One region of the Micromonospora sp. CNZ299 genome, then DNA from elsewhere that is predicted to be linked to it. Evidence: riboswitches for the same ligand, from Rfam matches in the RefSeq annotation. Region 1 holds a riboswitch; the other holds the start of a gene.
What was found. Region 1 has a riboswitch for S-adenosylmethionine ahead of CLT68_RS04085 (aminotransferase class V-fold PLP-dependent enzyme). Riboswitches for the same ligand answer to the same signal wherever they lie in the genome.
Positions count from the first base shown of each region.

Region 2: it holds a riboswitch for S-adenosylmethionine, as region 1 does, so the genes downstream of both, CLT68_RS16220 (ABC transporter substrate-binding protein) here and CLT68_RS04085 (aminotransferase class V-fold PLP-dependent enzyme) in region 1, are expected to answer to the same signal.

Region 1 is NZ_PEFG01000001.1:845,524-853,755, reverse strand. It holds gene CLT68_RS04115 (glycerol-3-phosphate dehydrogenase/oxidase) at 1-428, shown strand, start outside; gene CLT68_RS04110 (hypothetical protein) at 517-1,053, shown strand; gene CLT68_RS04105 (FAD-linked oxidase C-terminal domain-containing protein) at 1,066-2,466, opposite strand; gene CLT68_RS04100 (DUF4031 domain-containing protein) at 2,535-2,819, shown strand; gene CLT68_RS04095 (HD domain-containing protein) at 2,791-3,447, opposite strand; gene CLT68_RS04090 (FUSC family protein) at 3,554-4,789, shown strand; gene CLT68_RS04085 (aminotransferase class V-fold PLP-dependent enzyme) at 4,808-6,052, opposite strand; SAM riboswitch class IV at 6,129-6,249, opposite strand; gene CLT68_RS04080 (PrsW family intramembrane metalloprotease) at 6,273-7,754, shown strand; gene CLT68_RS33060 (hypothetical protein) at 7,775-7,942, opposite strand; gene CLT68_RS04075 (GroES family chaperonin) at 8,036-8,232, opposite strand, start outside.
Region 2 is NZ_PEFG01000001.1:3,452,082-3,460,313, forward strand. It holds gene CLT68_RS16200 (BTAD domain-containing putative transcriptional regulator) at 1-1,545, shown strand, start outside; gene CLT68_RS16205 (Na+/H+ antiporter) at 1,695-3,269, shown strand; gene CLT68_RS16210 (amino acid ABC transporter ATP-binding protein) at 3,297-4,040, opposite strand; gene CLT68_RS16215 (amino acid ABC transporter permease) at 4,037-4,816, opposite strand; gene CLT68_RS16220 (ABC transporter substrate-binding protein) at 4,856-5,761, opposite strand; SAM riboswitch class IV at 6,036-6,147, opposite strand; gene corA (magnesium/cobalt transporter CorA) at 6,441-7,571, shown strand; gene CLT68_RS32600 (hypothetical protein) at 7,587-7,778, opposite strand; gene CLT68_RS16230 (2'-5' RNA ligase family protein) at 8,005-8,232, opposite strand, start outside.

The sequences.
Region 1 (8,232 bases):
ACGGCACCCTCACCCTGGACCTGCTGGCCCTGGTCGACGCCGACCCGTTGCTCGCGTCTCCGCTGGCGGGTGCTCCGGAGTATCTGGCGGCGGAGGTCGCGTACGCGGCGCGGGCCGAGGGTGCGCTGCACCTGGAGGACGTGCTGACCCGGCGGACCCGTATCTCGTTCGAGACCAGCCACCGAGGGCTGGAGTCCGCGGAGCACACCGCCGAGCTGATGGGCGCGGTGCTCGGCTGGGACGAGGCGACCCGGGCCCGCGAGGTGGAGCACTACCGCGCCCGAGTGGAGGCGGAGCGGCAGTCCCAGTTGATGCCGGACGACGCCGCGGCGGACGCCGCCCGGCTCGGCGCTCCGGACGTGCGGGGTTACGCCGCCGACCGTGGCGGCGACGACGATCAGGTAGAGCTGCGTCCGTCCGCTCGATGACGAATTGCGACGTTACCAATGGGTAACCATCGATACCGACCCGGATGGTGGTTTCGGTCGCTACCTACGGTGGGGTAGGTTTCCGCGCGTGCTACCCCGCGCGCACCCTCGTCTGCTCCTACCCCTCCTCGCCGTCGCGCTCGTCGGTGCCCTGACCGGGTGCTCGCTGTTCGACCGGGACAAGCCGGGTACGACTCTGGCGCAGCCATCCGCCCCGGTGGCGGGGGGCGGATCGCAGCTGGAGATCCCGACCACCGTCGCCGCCGGTCAGGTCAGCCTGCTCCAACGGCTCGGCGAAGACGGGCCGATGCGCACCCTGAGCGTCGAGCGCAACGGCGCGTGGCAGTGCCTCGACTGCGCCGGTGACGGGGTCACCTCCCGGGGCACCCTCGCGCCGGAGCTGACCGAACGGCTCCAGGTGCTGCTCGCCAACCCCAAGTTGGCCGCCGAGACCGATCAGGCCCGGAGGTACCGGACCACCTGCATCGACGCGTTGACGTCCAGCCTGCTCACCTCGACCGGGCTGATCACCTCGCAGGACTGCCCTGGTGAGGAGCGCACGCCGGTCGCCGGGGAGATCCTGCTGCTGCTCACCCAGGCGACCCCGGCCGAGGTCAAGGGCTGACCTTCAGCCAGGTCAGAGCACCTTGCCCGGGTTGAGCAGACCAGCCGGGTCGAGCGCCGACTTGATCGCCTGGTGCACCCGGACGCCGACCGGCCCGATCTCCCGGGCCAGCCAGTCCCGCTTGAGCAGCCCCACCCCGTGCTCGCCGGTGCACGTGCCGCCGAGGTCCAGGCCGAGCCGCATGATCTCGTCGAACGCCCGCCGGCCCCGCTCCACACTCGCCGGATCGGCCCGGTCGACCACGATGTTCGGGTGCATGTTGCCGTCCCCGGCGTGCCCCACCACACCGATTGGCACCTCGCACTCCGCCGCGATGCGGGCCACCCCGTCCAGCAGCGCGGCGAGCGAACCGCGCGGCACCGCCACGTCGTCGATCACCAGGCCGCCGTTGCCACCCGGGTAGGCGTCGGCGGCGAACTTCTCCATGGCGGGGTGGGCCAGCCGGCGGGCCTGGAGCAGCGCCGCCGCCTCCACCGCGTCGGTGGCCGCGTAGACCTCGTCGGCGCCGGCCGTCTCGCACACAGCGGCCAGGGCGGCCAGGTCGTCGGCGGCACGGGTGCCGGTGTCCACGGAGGCCAGCAGCAGGGCCTGCGCGTCGGTCCGCAGCCCCATCGGCTGGTACGCCTCGATCGCCCGCAGGTGGGTCTGGTCGAGCAGTTCCAACAGGCTGGGCGTGAGCCCGCGGGCCGCGATCTCGGCCACCGCAGCGCCGGCCGCCGCAGTGGACGGAAAGACCGCCACCAGGGTCAGCGACTCGGCCGGCGCGGGCCGCAACGCCACCGTCACCTCGGTGATCACCCCGAGGGTGCCCTCCGAGCCGACGAAGAGCCGGGTCAGGTCGTACCCGGCCACCCCCTTGGCCGTACGCCGGCCGGTGCGCAGCACCTCACCGGAGGCGAGCACCACCTCCAGGCCGAGGACGTACTCGGTGGTCACGCCGTACTTCACACAGCACATGCCACCGGCGTTGGTGGCCACGTTGCCGCCGATCGTCGACGACTCCCAGGAGCCGGGATCCGGCGGATACCAGAGGCCCTGCTTCGCCACCGCCCCGGCCAGCGCCGCGTTGACCACCCCGGGTTGGACCACAGCGATCCGGCTCACCGGGTCGATCTCCCGGATCTCGTCCATCGCCACGGTGCTCAACACCACCGCGCCGTCCACCGCGTTCGCCGCGCCGGCCAACCCGGTCCGCGCACCCTGCGGCACCACGGGTACGCCGTGCCGCGCCGCTGCCCGGACCACGGCGACCACCTGTTCGGTGCTGCGCGGACGGGTCACCACGAGCGGGGTGCCGGCGGCGCACAGGTCGGCCTCGTCCCGCTGGTGCATCCGCAGCAGGTCCGGGTCGGTGAGCACGGCGTCGCCACCGAGCGCGTCGCGCAGGTCGTCGAGGAGATTGGTGGGGGCCATGCAGCCGAGGCTAGGTCGCCATCGGGCGATCATCAACATGATCAACTGAGCGGGATAGCTTGGGCACCATGCTCTACCTGGACCGGCCTGCCTGGCCGTGGCGCGGTCGGCTCTGGTCGCACCTGATCAGCGACGTCTCGTACGCCGAGCTGCACGCCTTCGCCGAGACACTCGGCGCGCCCCGACGCGGCTTCGACCGGGACCACTACGACATTCCGGCCGACCGGTTCGCGGCGGCGGTGTGGCTCGGTGCCCAGGTGGTGCCGAGCCGGGAGCTGGCCCGGTTGCTCCGCTCCGCAGGACTGCGTCGCCCGAAACACCTGGTCAGCCCGCGCCCGTCGACCCCTCGCTGAGCGCGGCCAGCTCGCGGCGCACGTTGTCCCGGGCAGGCTCCTCCCATCGGGCCGCCAGCGGCGGCAGCCGGAACAGCGCGGGCAGCGCCAGCAGGCCGGTCAACACCGCAGCCCGCCCGGCCCGGAAGGCCGGCTCCGGCACGTGCGCGTACTCCCGCCGGATGGCTGCCGCGTACCTGTCGTAATCGGCCGGCGGGGCGGCCAGCACGGCGAGGTCCGCGTCGCACAGCAGGGCGCCGTCCAGGTCGCCCGGTGCCACGGTGTGCCCGGCGGTGAGCAGTACCAGCCGGCGCACCTCCGCCGCCGTGGGCGCCGGCACTCCGAGCCCGGCGAGCACGCTCTCGGCCAGCGCGGCACTGTCGCGTTCGTTGGCGTCGCCGACGGCCCGGGGGTCGTAGACGGCATCGTGGAACCAGGCCGCCAACCGGACCACGTCGGGCCGGCCGGCCAGGTCGGCGTGCTCGTCCACCACGTCGAGCACCGCCGTCAGGTGGGCCACCGTGTGATGGTGCCGGTGCGGCTCCCGCCACCGGGCGAGCAACTGCTCCCCGGCACCGGTCGACGTCAGGCCCGAACCCGCACCGGCGCCCCGGGCCGCGATTCGCCAGCGATCCAGCAGATCAACCACCGCCCGAGTCTGCCGCATCCGCCCACGACGCGCGAGAAGGGAGGATTCAGCGGGCCCACCACGGGTAGTCGCGCCCATGGCCGTGGCCCGGGACAAGCGACCTCCAATGGTGCGACGTACCGCGCTGCGCAAGGGGCTGGTGGACATCGACGGTGCCCGGATCGCCGAGGCCACCGAGGAGCTGCGCCATCGCGGCCGGGCCACCCTGCACGACCGGCTGCACCGGGTGCGGATGGCCGGCGGGCTCGCCGTGCAGGCCGGGCTGGCTGCCGGGCTGGCGTACTTCGTCTCGCACCGGCTGCTCGGCAACCCGCAACCGGTTTTCGCGCCGATCTCCGCTGTCGGCACCCTGGCCGCGTCGGTCGGCCAGCGGTTCCGCCGGACCGTGGAGTTGATCGTCGGGGTGGGCGTCGGGGTGGCCGTCGGTGACCTGTTGATCTACTTTCTCGGCACCGGGGCGTGGCAGCTCGGCCTGGTGGTCACGGTGGCGATCCTGCTCACGATCTTCGCCGGGGCGAGCGTCGCCATCGTCATCCAGGCGGCGGCCACGGCGGTGCTGATCGTCACGCTGAGCCCGTCGACCCAGAACCTGGAGATCCCCCGCTTCGTCGACGCGTTCCTCGGCGGTGGGATCGCGCTGCTGGTCACGGCTGTGCTGCTGCCACTGAACCCGCTCCGGGTGATCAACCGGGCCGCCCGGCCGGCGCTGGACCTGCTCGCCGCCCAACTCGACGCCACCGCCGACGGGCTGCGCAACCGGGACCGCGCCGGCATCCAGCGGGCACTGGACCGGCTGCGCAACAACAAGGAGGAGCTGGCCACGCTGGGGGAGGCGATCGAGGGCGCGAAGGAGACAGCCACCCTCTCCCCGGCCCGGTGGCACCGCCGCGACGAGTTGACCCACTACGCGGAGGCGGCCGACCCGATCGACCGGGCGATGCGCAACAGCGGCACGCTGATCCGCAGGTCCGTGACCCTGGTCGAGGACGAGGAACCGGTGCCCGATCCGATGCCGGACGCGATCAACCACCTCGCCGAGTCGGTCCGGCTGCTCAAACACGAGTTCGCTGCCGGCGAGGAACCGGAGAAGGCCCGCGAGCGGTCGCTTCGGGCCGTCAGCGAGGCCGGGCGAGCGTACGGCGACGGGGTCGGCTTCTCCGGCAGTGTGGTGGTCGCCCAGATCCGGACCACCGCGAGCGACCTGCTGGTGGCCTCCGGAATCGAACAGGAGGAGGCGAACCGGTGGATCCGCACCGCCTTCGGTGAGCAGGAGCGCCCCGTCGGAGAGCCCGCCGAGCCGGGCGAGGCGCCGAAACCACCCACCGCCCCGCCGGTCGGTTGAGCGAGTCGCGCGGAGGCCTCAGCCCAGCTCGGCGAGCGCGGCGAGCAGCCGGTCCACCTGGGCCGCCGTGCTGCCCAGGCCGATGCTGGCACGCAGCGCGGTGGGCGGCAGGTCCCGCCGACCGCTACGCCCCGCCGCCTCGGTGAGCAGCCGCCGGGCCAGCGGGTGAGCGCAGAACAAGCCGTCGCGTACGCCGATGTGGTGCTCGGCCGCCAGCCGTGCGGCCACGTCGCCGGATTCCCAGCCGGCGACCACGAACGAGACGATCCCGACCCGGGGCGCGTCCGGACCGAAGGTGCGCAGCTCCACGACGTGCGGCAGGGCGGCGATGCCGGAGCGCAGTCGAGCCAGCAGCGCCTGCTCGTGGGCGGCCAGTGCGGCCCGGTCGGCGTCGTCGAGCGCCGCACACACGGCTGCCAGCGCCACCGCGCCGAGCAGGTTCGGGGTGCCGCCCTCGTGCCGGGCCGGGCCGGTCGCCCAGGTCACGTCGTGGGTCGCCGGCCCGACGTGGCTGGTGGCACCACCACCGGCCAGGTACGGCGGGGCGTCGTCCAGCCAGTCCGCCCGGCCGATGAGCACACCCGCACCGAACGGCGCGTACAGCTTGTGGCCGGACACGGCCAGATAGTCGACGTCGAGGGCGAGCAGGTCGACCGGGACGTGCGGGGCGAGTTGCGCGGCGTCCAGCACGATCCGGGCGCCGTGCCGGTGTGCCACCCGGGCCAGCTCGGCGACCGGCCACAGCTCACCTGTCACGTTGCTGGCACCGGTCACCGCGACCAGCACCGGCAGCGCCGGGTTGCTGCCCCGGCGCAGCTCGGTGAGGGCGGCGGCGAGGTCGCGTACCGCCGCGTCGGGGTCGGTGGGCACCGGCAACCGCACCGAGCCGCGCGGCCAGGGCAGCAGGTTGGCGTGGTGCTCGGAGGCGTTGGTGACCACTGTCGTGCCGGCCGGCAGGGCCCGCGCCAGCAGGTTGAGCGCATCGGTCGTGTTGCGGGTGAAGATCACGTGGTCGTCGGCGCGGCCGCCGAAGAAGTCACCGACCGTCTGGCGGGCCTGCTCGTAGGCGAGGGTGCAGCGCCGGGACAGCGCTCCCGCCCCACGATGCACGCTCGCGTACCAGGGCAGCAGCTCGGTCACCGCGTCGGCGGCGGCCCGCGCGCACGGTGCGCTGGCCGCGTAGTCCAGGTTGATCTCGCCCGGTACGCCGAGGACGTCCAGCGGTCGCGACGAGGCCGGCCGGGGCGCGGCGTCGACGCGGATGGGCAGCGAGGAGACAAGGGTGACGGACACGCCGGAACCTCCGGGGTCAGGGACCCCGGGTGCGGCATCGGGACGGGGTCCGCGCTTGCCCAGCACACCGATCGGGCTGGGCCCGGTCATCACCCGGGGCACCCCACCGCGAACTCGACGAGGGTTGCCGGCCAGCAAGCCGGGGCTTGACGCTGGCGCTCGTGACCTGCCGGCAGCATAGCGGCTGCCGATGCGACCGGACCAGCCGGCGGCAGATCGCTACGCTGACCGCATGGCCGACACCCCGCCCGGTTCACCCCTGCCGTCGTCGCCCGCGCCAGCGGCCCCGTCCGTCGGCGAGGCACCCCGGATGCCGCTGCGCCGACTGGGCTGGCGACGGTTCCTGGCGCTGGCTGGGGTGGTGCTGCTCATCGCCGCCTGCGCGGTGTTCATGGTCTTCACGCTCGGCCAGTCGCTCGGCGTGCAGGCCCTGCTGATCGGGGTGGCCGCCGCCATCCTGCCGGTGCCGGTGCTGGTCGCCTGCTTCCTCTGGCTGGACCGGTACGAACCGGAGCCGCTGAAATATCTGATCTTCTGCTTCGCCTGGGGAGCGTTCGTCTCCACCGCCGCCTCGCTCACGGTGAACGACTTCGCGGCCAACCGCTTCGAGGACTGGGGTCTGCCGTCCGCGCTCACCGGGGTGCTGGTGGCGCCGTTCATCGAGGAGCTGACCAAGGCGCTCGGCCCGATCCTGCTGCTGGTGTTCCGCCGCCGCGAGTGGTCCGGGATCACCGACGGCCTGGTCTACTGCGGGCTGTCCGCGGTCGGCTTCGCCATGGTGGAGAACATCCTCTACCTGGGCGGGTTGGGCTACGCGTCCGGTGTCGACCGGTACGGCCCGGCCACCGGCATCCAGCAGGTCATCGCGATCTTCATCCTGCGGATCCTGCTGTTCGGGTTCGCTCACCCGCTCTTCACCTCGATGACCGGTGTGGGGCTGGGCATCGCGGCGCGGACGGCCGACCGGCGGGTCCGGGTGCTCGCCCCGATCGGCGGCCTGCTGCTGGCGATGATGTTGCACGGCACGTGGAACCTGCTGCCCACGCTGACCCAGGCCACCGGCCAGGCGTTGATCATGCTGTACGGCTTCCTGGGCCTGATGGTGCCGGTGTTCTTCGGGATGGTGGGGCTGGCGGTGTGGCTGCGCGCCTGGGAGGGGCGGCTCACCGAGCGGACCCTGCCGGACTACGTACGCGCCGGCTGGCTGAGCCCGCCCGAGGTGGCTGCGCTGAGCAGCCTCGGCCGGCGGCACGCGGCCCGCAGGTGGGCCCGGCGGGTCGCCGGCGACGCCGGGGTGCGCGCCATGCGCGGCTACCAGTCCGCCGCCACCCGGCTGGCCCTGTTGCGTGACGGCACGCTGCGCGGCCTGGACCGCAAGCCTGCCGACCAGGACCGGAGCGCGCGAGAGGAGCGGGAGCTGCTGGACGCGATCACCGCGTACCGGTCGTTCTTCGTCGGCCGGGACCCGCAGGCCCCGACCGGGGTCTGGGACGGCAGCCGCTACCACCTGCGCTTCCCGGACGGTACGCAGCGCCCGGTGGACGCACCGGACGAGCCGGTGGTGCCGATTCCGGTGGTGCTGGCCCCTGCCGCGCCTCCGGTGGGCTACGCCCCGTCCGGCTGGCCCGCTGCCCTGCGACCGCCCGCGCCCTGGCCGCCGAATCACCCCTGACGGCCGGCCGGCGGCCCAGCTCAGGTCATCAGGGTGGTGAGGAAGTCACCGAAACCCTGGAACATCGCGATCAGCGCCGCCCCGATCGCCTTGAACATCTGTGCGGCGCCGTCCGGCCGGAAGGCCACGAAGTAGATCAGGAACGCGACGCTGCCCCAGGTCAACAACTTCTTAACGAATACCGGCATCGTCCCTCCCCAGGGCCACGGTCGCCGGATGGCTTCCCGTCGTGCGGCCGGGCAAACGGCGCGCGGCGGGGCGTGGTGGCCCGGGGAGGTGCGTCAGAGGTAGAGGCCGGTGGGGTCGTTCTCGATCCGCTCGGCGGCCACGGCGTGCACGTCCCGCTCGCGCAGCAGCACGTACCCGCGGCCGTGCAGCTCGACCTCGGAGCGGTCGTCCGGGTCGAAGAGCACCCGGTCGCCGGAGACGATGGCGCGGACGTTCGGGCCCACCCCCACGGCGGTGGCCCAGGCGAGGC
Region 2 (8,232 bases), 2.6 Mb from region 1:
GCCTGGCACGCGGCCGTCGCGGAGGTGCTGCGACAACGGGAGCCCGTCGAGCCCGCCGCGCTCGCGCACCACCTGCTCCGCGCCGGCGGACCGGTCGCCGCCGGTCGCGCTGCGGCGTACGCCCGCACAGCCGCCGAGCAGGCCGAACGGGGCGGTAACCCGCACGAGGCCGCCCGCCTGTGGGGGCAGACGATCGAGGCGTACGACCGCGCTGGTGCGGGCGAGCAGCGCGAGCGGTTGACGGCGTTGCTCGGTCTGGGACGCGCGCTGGCCGTGACGGGCCGCCTGGCCGAGGCGCGGCGACGGCGTGCCGAGGCGATCACCGCCGCCGAGTCCGTCGACGATCCGCTGCTGATCGAGGAGGTGCTGGCCGGCTTCGACGTGCCCGCCATCTGGACGCGCAACGACGACGACCTGCTCTCCGGGCACATCGTCCGCGCTGCCGAGCACGCCCTGACCGCTCTCGGCCCGACCGGTTCGGCTCGGCGCAGCCGGCTGCTGAGCACCCTCGCGCTGGAGCTGCGCGGCACCGCCACCGACCGGGGCCGCCGTGCGGCGCACGAGGCCGAGACGATCGCCCGGACCGTCGGTGACCCGGGGCTGCTGGCCTTCGCGCTCAACGCCCGCTTCATGCACTCCTTCGACCGCGTCGGCCTGGCCGCAGACCGGGCCCGGATCGGCGCCGAACTGGTCGACCTGGCGGCCCGGCACCGGCTGGTGACCTTCGAGGTGCTCGGTCACCTCGTCCTGGTCCAGGCACACTGCGCGCTGGCCGACCGGCCCGCTGCCGATGCGCACGCCCGCGCCGCCGACCGCCTCGCCGAACGGTACGAACTGCCGCTGGTCGGCGTCTTCACCAGCTGGTACGCGGCATTGCGCCTGGCTCTGGACGGCGACCCGGCCGCGGCGGCGGACGCGTACCGGTTGGCTGCCGACCGGCTGAGCGCCGACGGCATGCCGGGCCTGACCCGCGGGTTGCTCCCGCTCGCCCTGCTCGGCCTGCGGCTCGCCGAGGCCGTCGGCGGTGACCGGCCGCACGCCGGTCCGGACCAGCCGATCCCCGGACCCGACGATGCGGGCTGGGCGGACAGGCCCGGCGGCGCGGGCTGGGCAGATGGGCCGGGCGGCGCGGGCTGGGCAGATGGGCCCGGCGGTGCCGGGTGGGCGGATCTGGACTGGGGGCCGCACGAGCCGTGGGTCCGGCCGTTGCTGCTGCTCGGCGACGGTGACCGGGACGCTGCCGAGGCGGCCCTGCGGACTCTTCCGGACGGGCCGCACGATCTGCTGCGGGAGGCGCGGCTCTGCCTCGTCGGCCGGGCGGCGCACGCCCTCGGAGACCGGGTCACGATGGAACGGGTCTACGTCGAGCTGCTCCCGGCGGCGGATGAACTGGCCGCCGGCAGTGGGGTGCTCACCGTCGGCCCGGTGGCCGGGCACCTCGCCGCCCTGGCCGACGCGCTGGGCCGCGACGAGGAAGCGGCCGCGCACCGCCGCGCCGCCCGCGCGGTCACCGCCCGGGCCCGCGCAGTCACGCCGGCGCCCTGACCGCCCGGGCCCGCGCAGTCACCCCCGCGCCCTGACCGCCGCCCGCTGCCGGCGGCGACTTGCCGATTCGCGTCGGAACCCCGCGGCGGGTGCGGTCAGATGGAACCACCGGCGCGTCCACCGTCGGCCGTCGATCAAGGGGGTACGCCGTGGAGGTGCTCGTCCTGATCGTGGTGCTGGGCGCGACCGTCCTGATCGGCACCACCCTCGGCGGTCGGTACCGGGTCGCCCCGCCGGTCCTGCTCATCGCGTTCGGGGTGCTGCTCGGCCTGACGCCGCCGCTGTCCGAGGTGACCCTGGAACCCGACCTGGTGCTGCTGATCTTCCTGCCGGCGATCCTGTACCGGGAGAGCCTCACCATCAGCCTGCGCGAGATCCGGGCCAACCTGCCGGTGATCGGGCTGCTGGCCGTGGTCCTGGTGGTGCTCACCATGGTCACGGTGTCGTTGACCGCGCAGGCGTTCGGGGTGAACCCCGCCGCCGCCTGGGTGCTGGGCGCGGTCCTCGCCCCGACCGACGCGGCGGCGGTCACCGGTCTCGCCAAACGGCTGCCCCGGAAGCTTCTCACCACCCTGCACGCGGAGAGCCTGATCAATGACGGCACCGCACTGGTGGTCTTCGCCGTGGCCGTGGGCCTGCTCAGCCAGAGCGCGGAGCCGGGCGTGCTGGGCATCGGCGAGGAGTTCGTCGGTGCCAGCGTCGGTGGGGTGGTCGCCGGTCTGCTGGTGGGGGCCGCCGTGGTGCTGATCCGCAAACGGCTCGACGATCCGCTGCGCGAGGGCGCACTCAGCGTGCTGACACCGTTCGGCGCATTCCTGCTCGCCGACTCGGTGCACGCCAGCGGTGTGCTGGCGGTGGTGGTCGCCGGCCTGGTGCTGGCCTATGCCGGCCCCCGGGTGATCCGCGCCCGGTCCCGGGTGCTGGCGTACGCGTTCTGGGACCTGTCCACGTTCCTGATCAACGGCGGTCTGTTCGTCCTGCTCGGCACGCAGATTCCTCGCGCGGTCCGGGGCATCACCAGCACCTCGGCCCAGCGGGCTCTGCTGATCGTGGTGATGGTCACCCTGGCCGTCGTCGGCACCCGCCTGGCATTCGTCTACCTGACCGCACAGGTCGCGAAGTTGCGGCGCCGCCGGATCCTCGACCCGAGCCAGGGGCCGTCGAGCTGGCGGGTGGGAACAGTTGCCGGCTGGGCCGGTTTCCGGGGCGCCGTGTCGCTCGCCGCGGCCCTGGCCGTCCCGACGATGACGGCCTCCGGTCGGCCGGTGGTCGAACGAGACCTGATCATCTTCGTCACCGCGCTGGTGATCGTGCTGATCATGCTCATTCAGGGCACCACCCTGCCGCTGGTGGTGCGCTGGGCCCGGCTGACCGGCGACCCGGAACGCGTCGACGAGACCCGCAACGCCCGGCGGCGGGCCACGGAGGTGGGCCTGGCCGCTCTTCCCCGGGTCGCCGCCGAGATTGGCGCCCAGCAGGAGGCGGTGCAGAGGTTGGAAGCCGAGTACCAGCGGCATCTGGCGGACCTCAACGAGAGTGGCGGGAGCACGGCCGAGGAGCGCCGGCTGGAACGCAGGCTGCGCCTCGGGGTCCTCGCTCACAAGCGTCGGGAGGTCACCCGACTGCGGGACAACCGGGAGATCGACGATCTCGTGCTTCAGGAGCTCCAGGCCGCGCTGGACAACGAGGAGATCCGGCTGCTGGGCCGCGGACCCAACGAGTGACGACCTGCGCCCCTGCTCCCGGTCGGCTCAGAGCACCTGGGCGAGGAACCGGCGCAGCCGAGGATGCTCGGCCCGCTCGAAGACCTGCCCGGGCGGACCGGCCTCCAGCACCACGCCCCGGTCCATGAAGGCCACGGTGTCGGCCACCTGCCGGGCGAAGCCCATCTCGTGGGTGACCACCACCATGGTCATGCCAGCGGCGGACAGGTCGGCCATCACCGCGAGGACGCCCTTGACCAGCTCCGGGTCGAGCGCGGAGGTGGCCTCGTCGAAGAGCATCACCTCGGGTCGAAGTGCCAGCGCCCGGGCGATCGCGACCCGCTGCTGCTGACCGCCGGAGAGCTGAGCTGGTCGGGAGTTGGCCTTGCCGGCCAACCCCACCAGCTCCAACTGGGCCCGTGCCACGGACTCCGCCTCGTCCTCGCCGAGCTTGCGGAGCCGGCGCAGCGCGAGGGTGACGTTGCGCAGCACGCTCATGTGCGGGAAGAGGTTGAACTGCTGGAACACCATGCCGACCCGCTGCCGCAGCACGTCCGGGTCGTCGCCCAGCACGCTGCGTCCGTCCAGCAGCACGTCGCCACGGTCCGGCTCGATCAGCCGGTTGATGGTGCGCAGCAGTGTGGACTTGCCCGACCCGGACGGGCCGATCACGCAGGCCGTGGCTCCGCGCGGCACCGTGAGGTCGACGCCGCGCAGCACCCGGTTCGGCCCGAAGGCGAGGTGCACGTCGCGGACGTCGAGGCTGACCGAGGTGGTCGTGTCGGTGATCATCGCCGGTCTCCTTCGGTCGGGACGTACGCCGGGGTGGTGTCTTCGTCGTCCTCGTCGGTCGGCGCGGCGGCCGGCCGACCGTTGCGCAGCCGTCGGTCGATCCAGTTGACGACGTGCGTCAGCGGGACGGTCAGCGCCAGGTAGAACACCCCTGCCAGCAGCAGCGCCGACTCGTTGCCGGTGGTGGCCGCGTAGTCCTGCCCGATCCGGAACAGCTCCCGCTGGCTGGCCACCAGCCCGAGGAAGTAGACCAGACTGGAGTCCTTGATCAGCGCGATGAGCTGGTTGACCCAGGCCGGCAGCACCCGCCGGATGCCCTGCGGGATGATCACCAGCCGCATCGAGTCGGACCAGGAGAAGCCGAGAGCACGGGCACCCTCCAACTGGGCGGCCTCCACCGACTGGATGCCGGAGCGGAAGATCTCCCCGATGTACGCGGCGGCGATGAGCGACAGCGCCAGGATCCCCAGCGGGTAGGGGTCCGGTCCCCAGACCTGCATGCCCAGCGGGGCCAGCCCGACGCCGATCAGCAGGATCGTGGCCGCGGCCGGCAGGCCACGGAACACGTCGGTGTAGACCCGCGCCGGCCAGCGCAGCCACCGGCTGCGGGAGATTCCGGCGACGGCCAGCAGCAGGCCCAGCACCGAGCCGAGCAGGGCGGCGGAGACCGCCAGGATCAGCGTGTTGGGCAGCCCGACGGTCAGCATCTCGGGCAGCGCCTCGCCCATCGCGTCCCAGTCGAAGAAGGTTTCCCACAGGGTGCTCAACGGATCCATCGGTTGCCTCTCCTACCGCCCTGCTCGCTCGTCACCGGTTCAGGACGCGGTCGACGTGGACGCCGACGGCGCAACGGACGTGGACGCCGACGGCGCAACGGACGCGGACGGTGCCGCCACGGTGCCGCTGCCCGGCGTGAAGTCCGCCGGGATCGGCCGGCCCGGGTAGTACTGCGCCTGCAACCGGCTCCACGTGCCGTCCGCGATGACCTCGTCGAGGCCCTTGTTCAGCGCCTCGCGCAGCTTGTCGCTGCCCTTGGCGACGGCGTACGCGGTCGGCGTCGGGCTGAGCTGCTTGGCCGCCACGGTGATCTTGCCGTTGCTGTCGGCGGCCGACTTCTCGCCGATCTCGGCCGGGGCGATCCACGCGTCGGCGGTGCCGGCCTTGAGCTGGTTGATCGCTCCGTTGTAGTCCGGCACCCGCACCGGGTCGAGCTGCTTTCCGCTGGCGTAGTCGTCCTGGACGGTGCCCTGCACCACCACGACCCGCTTGCCGGCGAGCTGGTCGAAGCCGGTGATCGGGGAGCCGGCCGGGACGTCCAGGCCGAAGTAGCCGAAGTCGTAGCCGTTGCCGAAGTCGACTGTCTTCTTCCGCGCCTCGGTGATGGTGATCGAGGAGCTGCCGACGTCGAACTTGCGGTTGTTGACCTGGGAGAGCAACGCGGAGAAGTCGGTGCCGACGAACTCCACGGTGAGGCCGAGCTTGCCGGCCACAGCGGTCAACAGGTCGTTGTCGAAGCCGGTGAACTTCCCGTCCTTGAGGAAGACGTTCGGCGGGGCGTCGGTCAGGGTGCCGGCCCGCAGCACGCCCGGCTGGGCCAGGCCGTACGGGTTGGCGGTGGCGTCGGACGAACTGTCGTCGCCGCAGGCGGTGAGCGCGGTGGCGGCCAGGATGGTGGCCGCGCCGAGGGCGGCGGCACGGGTCAGGGCAGGAAGAAGTCGCACGGGTGTCTCCGAGAGGTCGTGTCTCGGCACGCACGGGTGTGCGTCGCCGACGGTGCGCCCGATGGGCGTACCGGTGAGGGAGAGGGTTCGGGAGAAGTGCTGCGCTAGTGCGTCATGCCGCGACAGGCGGCGCTGCACATTCGCATCATGTCCACGTGCCGTCGCCGGGTCAGTGCCGGCGAGGGCCAACCGGCGCGGAGTTCTGCGACGTCGGTCGGTGGGGCGGTGCTGAGGATGCGCATGGTTCTCCCGGGTCTGTGCTGACCTGGGTGCCAGGCCACGCTTGCACCGACGTCGTGCCGGTGCCTGGTCTTCACCCGGGGCACCCCACCGCGGAGGAGGGTTGCCGGCCAGCGAGCCGGGGCTTCGCGCTGGCGCTCATGACCTGGGCCGAGGCTAGCAGCAGGCACCGGTGGGTCGTCCAGTCGTTATGAGCACGCTCACCGTGCGCGACGAGGTGCCCGGCACCGCAGGTCAGCCGGCGTGGACGTGTGGCCGGCGGCGTGGGTCGGGCTCCTCGTCACCGTGAGTATCCGCCCGCCGTACGGCGGGCGCCCGCCGGTGCGCGGAACCCAGCCGGCGCCGCGGCGGGTTTCGGGCCCGGGGCAGGGGGGAAGCAGCGCCCCCGGGTCGGCGGGCGTGCGCCGTGCCGGGCGTCGCCGGGGGGAGGGGACTGGGCATGGTCGGTGGCCGTCGCTTCCGCCCGGGTGGTGGCTTCGGTCGCCAACTCGACGAGTACGAGACCAGGGTGGGCGTGCCGCCGTCCACGGAGTCGGCCACTCCGCCCCCCAGCGGTCTGGTGGACAGCGCGGTCTACATCCGAGGGCACCGGATCGCCTCGCCGTCCGGCCTCGCCGAGACGTACCGCTGTCTGCAGGAGCAGGACGGCGCGATGGCCTGGATCGGGTTGTACCGGCCCGACATCGAGCAGATCACGTCGCTGGCCCGGGAGTTCCGGTTGCACGACCTGGCGGTCGAGGACGCGATCAACGCCCACCAGCGACCCAAGCTGGAACGGTACGGGGAGACCCTGTTCGTGGTGCTGCGTGCCGCCCGCTACGAAGACCTCCGCGAGGAGGTCGAGTTCTCCGAACTGCACCTGTTCATCGGGCCGGGCTTCGTGGTCACCGTCCGGCACGGCGAGGCACCGGATCTGGCCGCGGTGCGGCGGCGGCTGGAGACCGAGGCGCACATGCTCGCCCGGGGTCCGGAGTCGGTGCTGTACGCGATCCTCGACCAGGTCGTCGACGGGTACGCGCCGGTGGTGGCCGGGCTGGAGAACGACATCGACGAGATCGAGACCGAAGTGTTCGGTGGCGACCCGAACGCGAGCCGGCGCATCTACGGGCTCAGCCGCGAGGTCATCCAGTTCCAGCGGGCCGCCCGCCCCCTGCTCACGGTGCTCGACGCGCTGGCCGACGGCGCTGGCAGCGGCAGCAGGGACGAGGAGCTGCGCCGCTACCTGCGCGACGTCACCGACCACCTGACCCAGGTCGTGGAGCGGGTGGACGGGTTCCGGCACCTGTTGCAGAACATCCTCACCGTCAACGCCACGCTCGTCTCGCAGCAGCAGAACGAGGAGATGCGCAGCCTCACCGCGGCCAGCTACGCGCAGAACGAGGAGCTGAAGAAGGTCTCGTCCTGGGCGGCGATCCTGTTCGCTCCCACGCTCATCGGCACCGTGTACGGGATGAACTTCGTCCACATGCCGGAGTTGAACTGGCGCTTCGGCTACCTGTTCGCGTTGTTGCTGATGCTGCTGGTCTGCGGCACCCTCTACCTGATCTTCAAGCGGCGCGGCTGGCTGTGAGCCGCGCGGCCGGGATCACTCGATGCCGCGCAGGATGTGCCGTTCGTCGTCGACGTCGTCGTCGCCGGCACTGATCCGGCCGAGCAGCACGGCCGCGGCCCAGATCGTCAGTGGCGTGGCCGCCCCGGTCATTCCGCCCCCGGTCCGGTCGTCCCGGGTCTGGCTCCGCTCCGCGCGCGGTGGCCTGCGCTGAGCCTGCATAGGCACTGCCTCTCCTCGTCGAAGCCGCCTCGGCGACACGGGGTGCGCCCGTGCCACCGGCCGGGCCACCCGCGCTCGGGCAGGTCACCACCGGTACGGCATCCACGTCGAACCATCCCACGTCGGGCCGCGTCACCACCGCTTGTTTTCAATTTCCCGACTGTCGCCCGCCAAACCGGACATTTTGTGGTTGCCTCCCGCGCCCGTCAGGGGGCAGACCCCTGGACAGTGCTCAGGGCAGTGGATGGGCGATGCCGCGCGCGTGGTCGGTGAGCGCCGCGCCGACCACGGTCGCGGCCAGCGGCAACACCTCCAGACAGCGCCGCACCGCGGCGGCCATCAGCGCGTTCGGCACCCGCATGGAGAGCGTGCAGTGCGGCACCCAGCGACCCGGCTGGTAGTGCTCGGCCAGCGGGATGCCGGCGGCGGCGAGCCGGTCCGACACCAGGCGTTGGTGGGC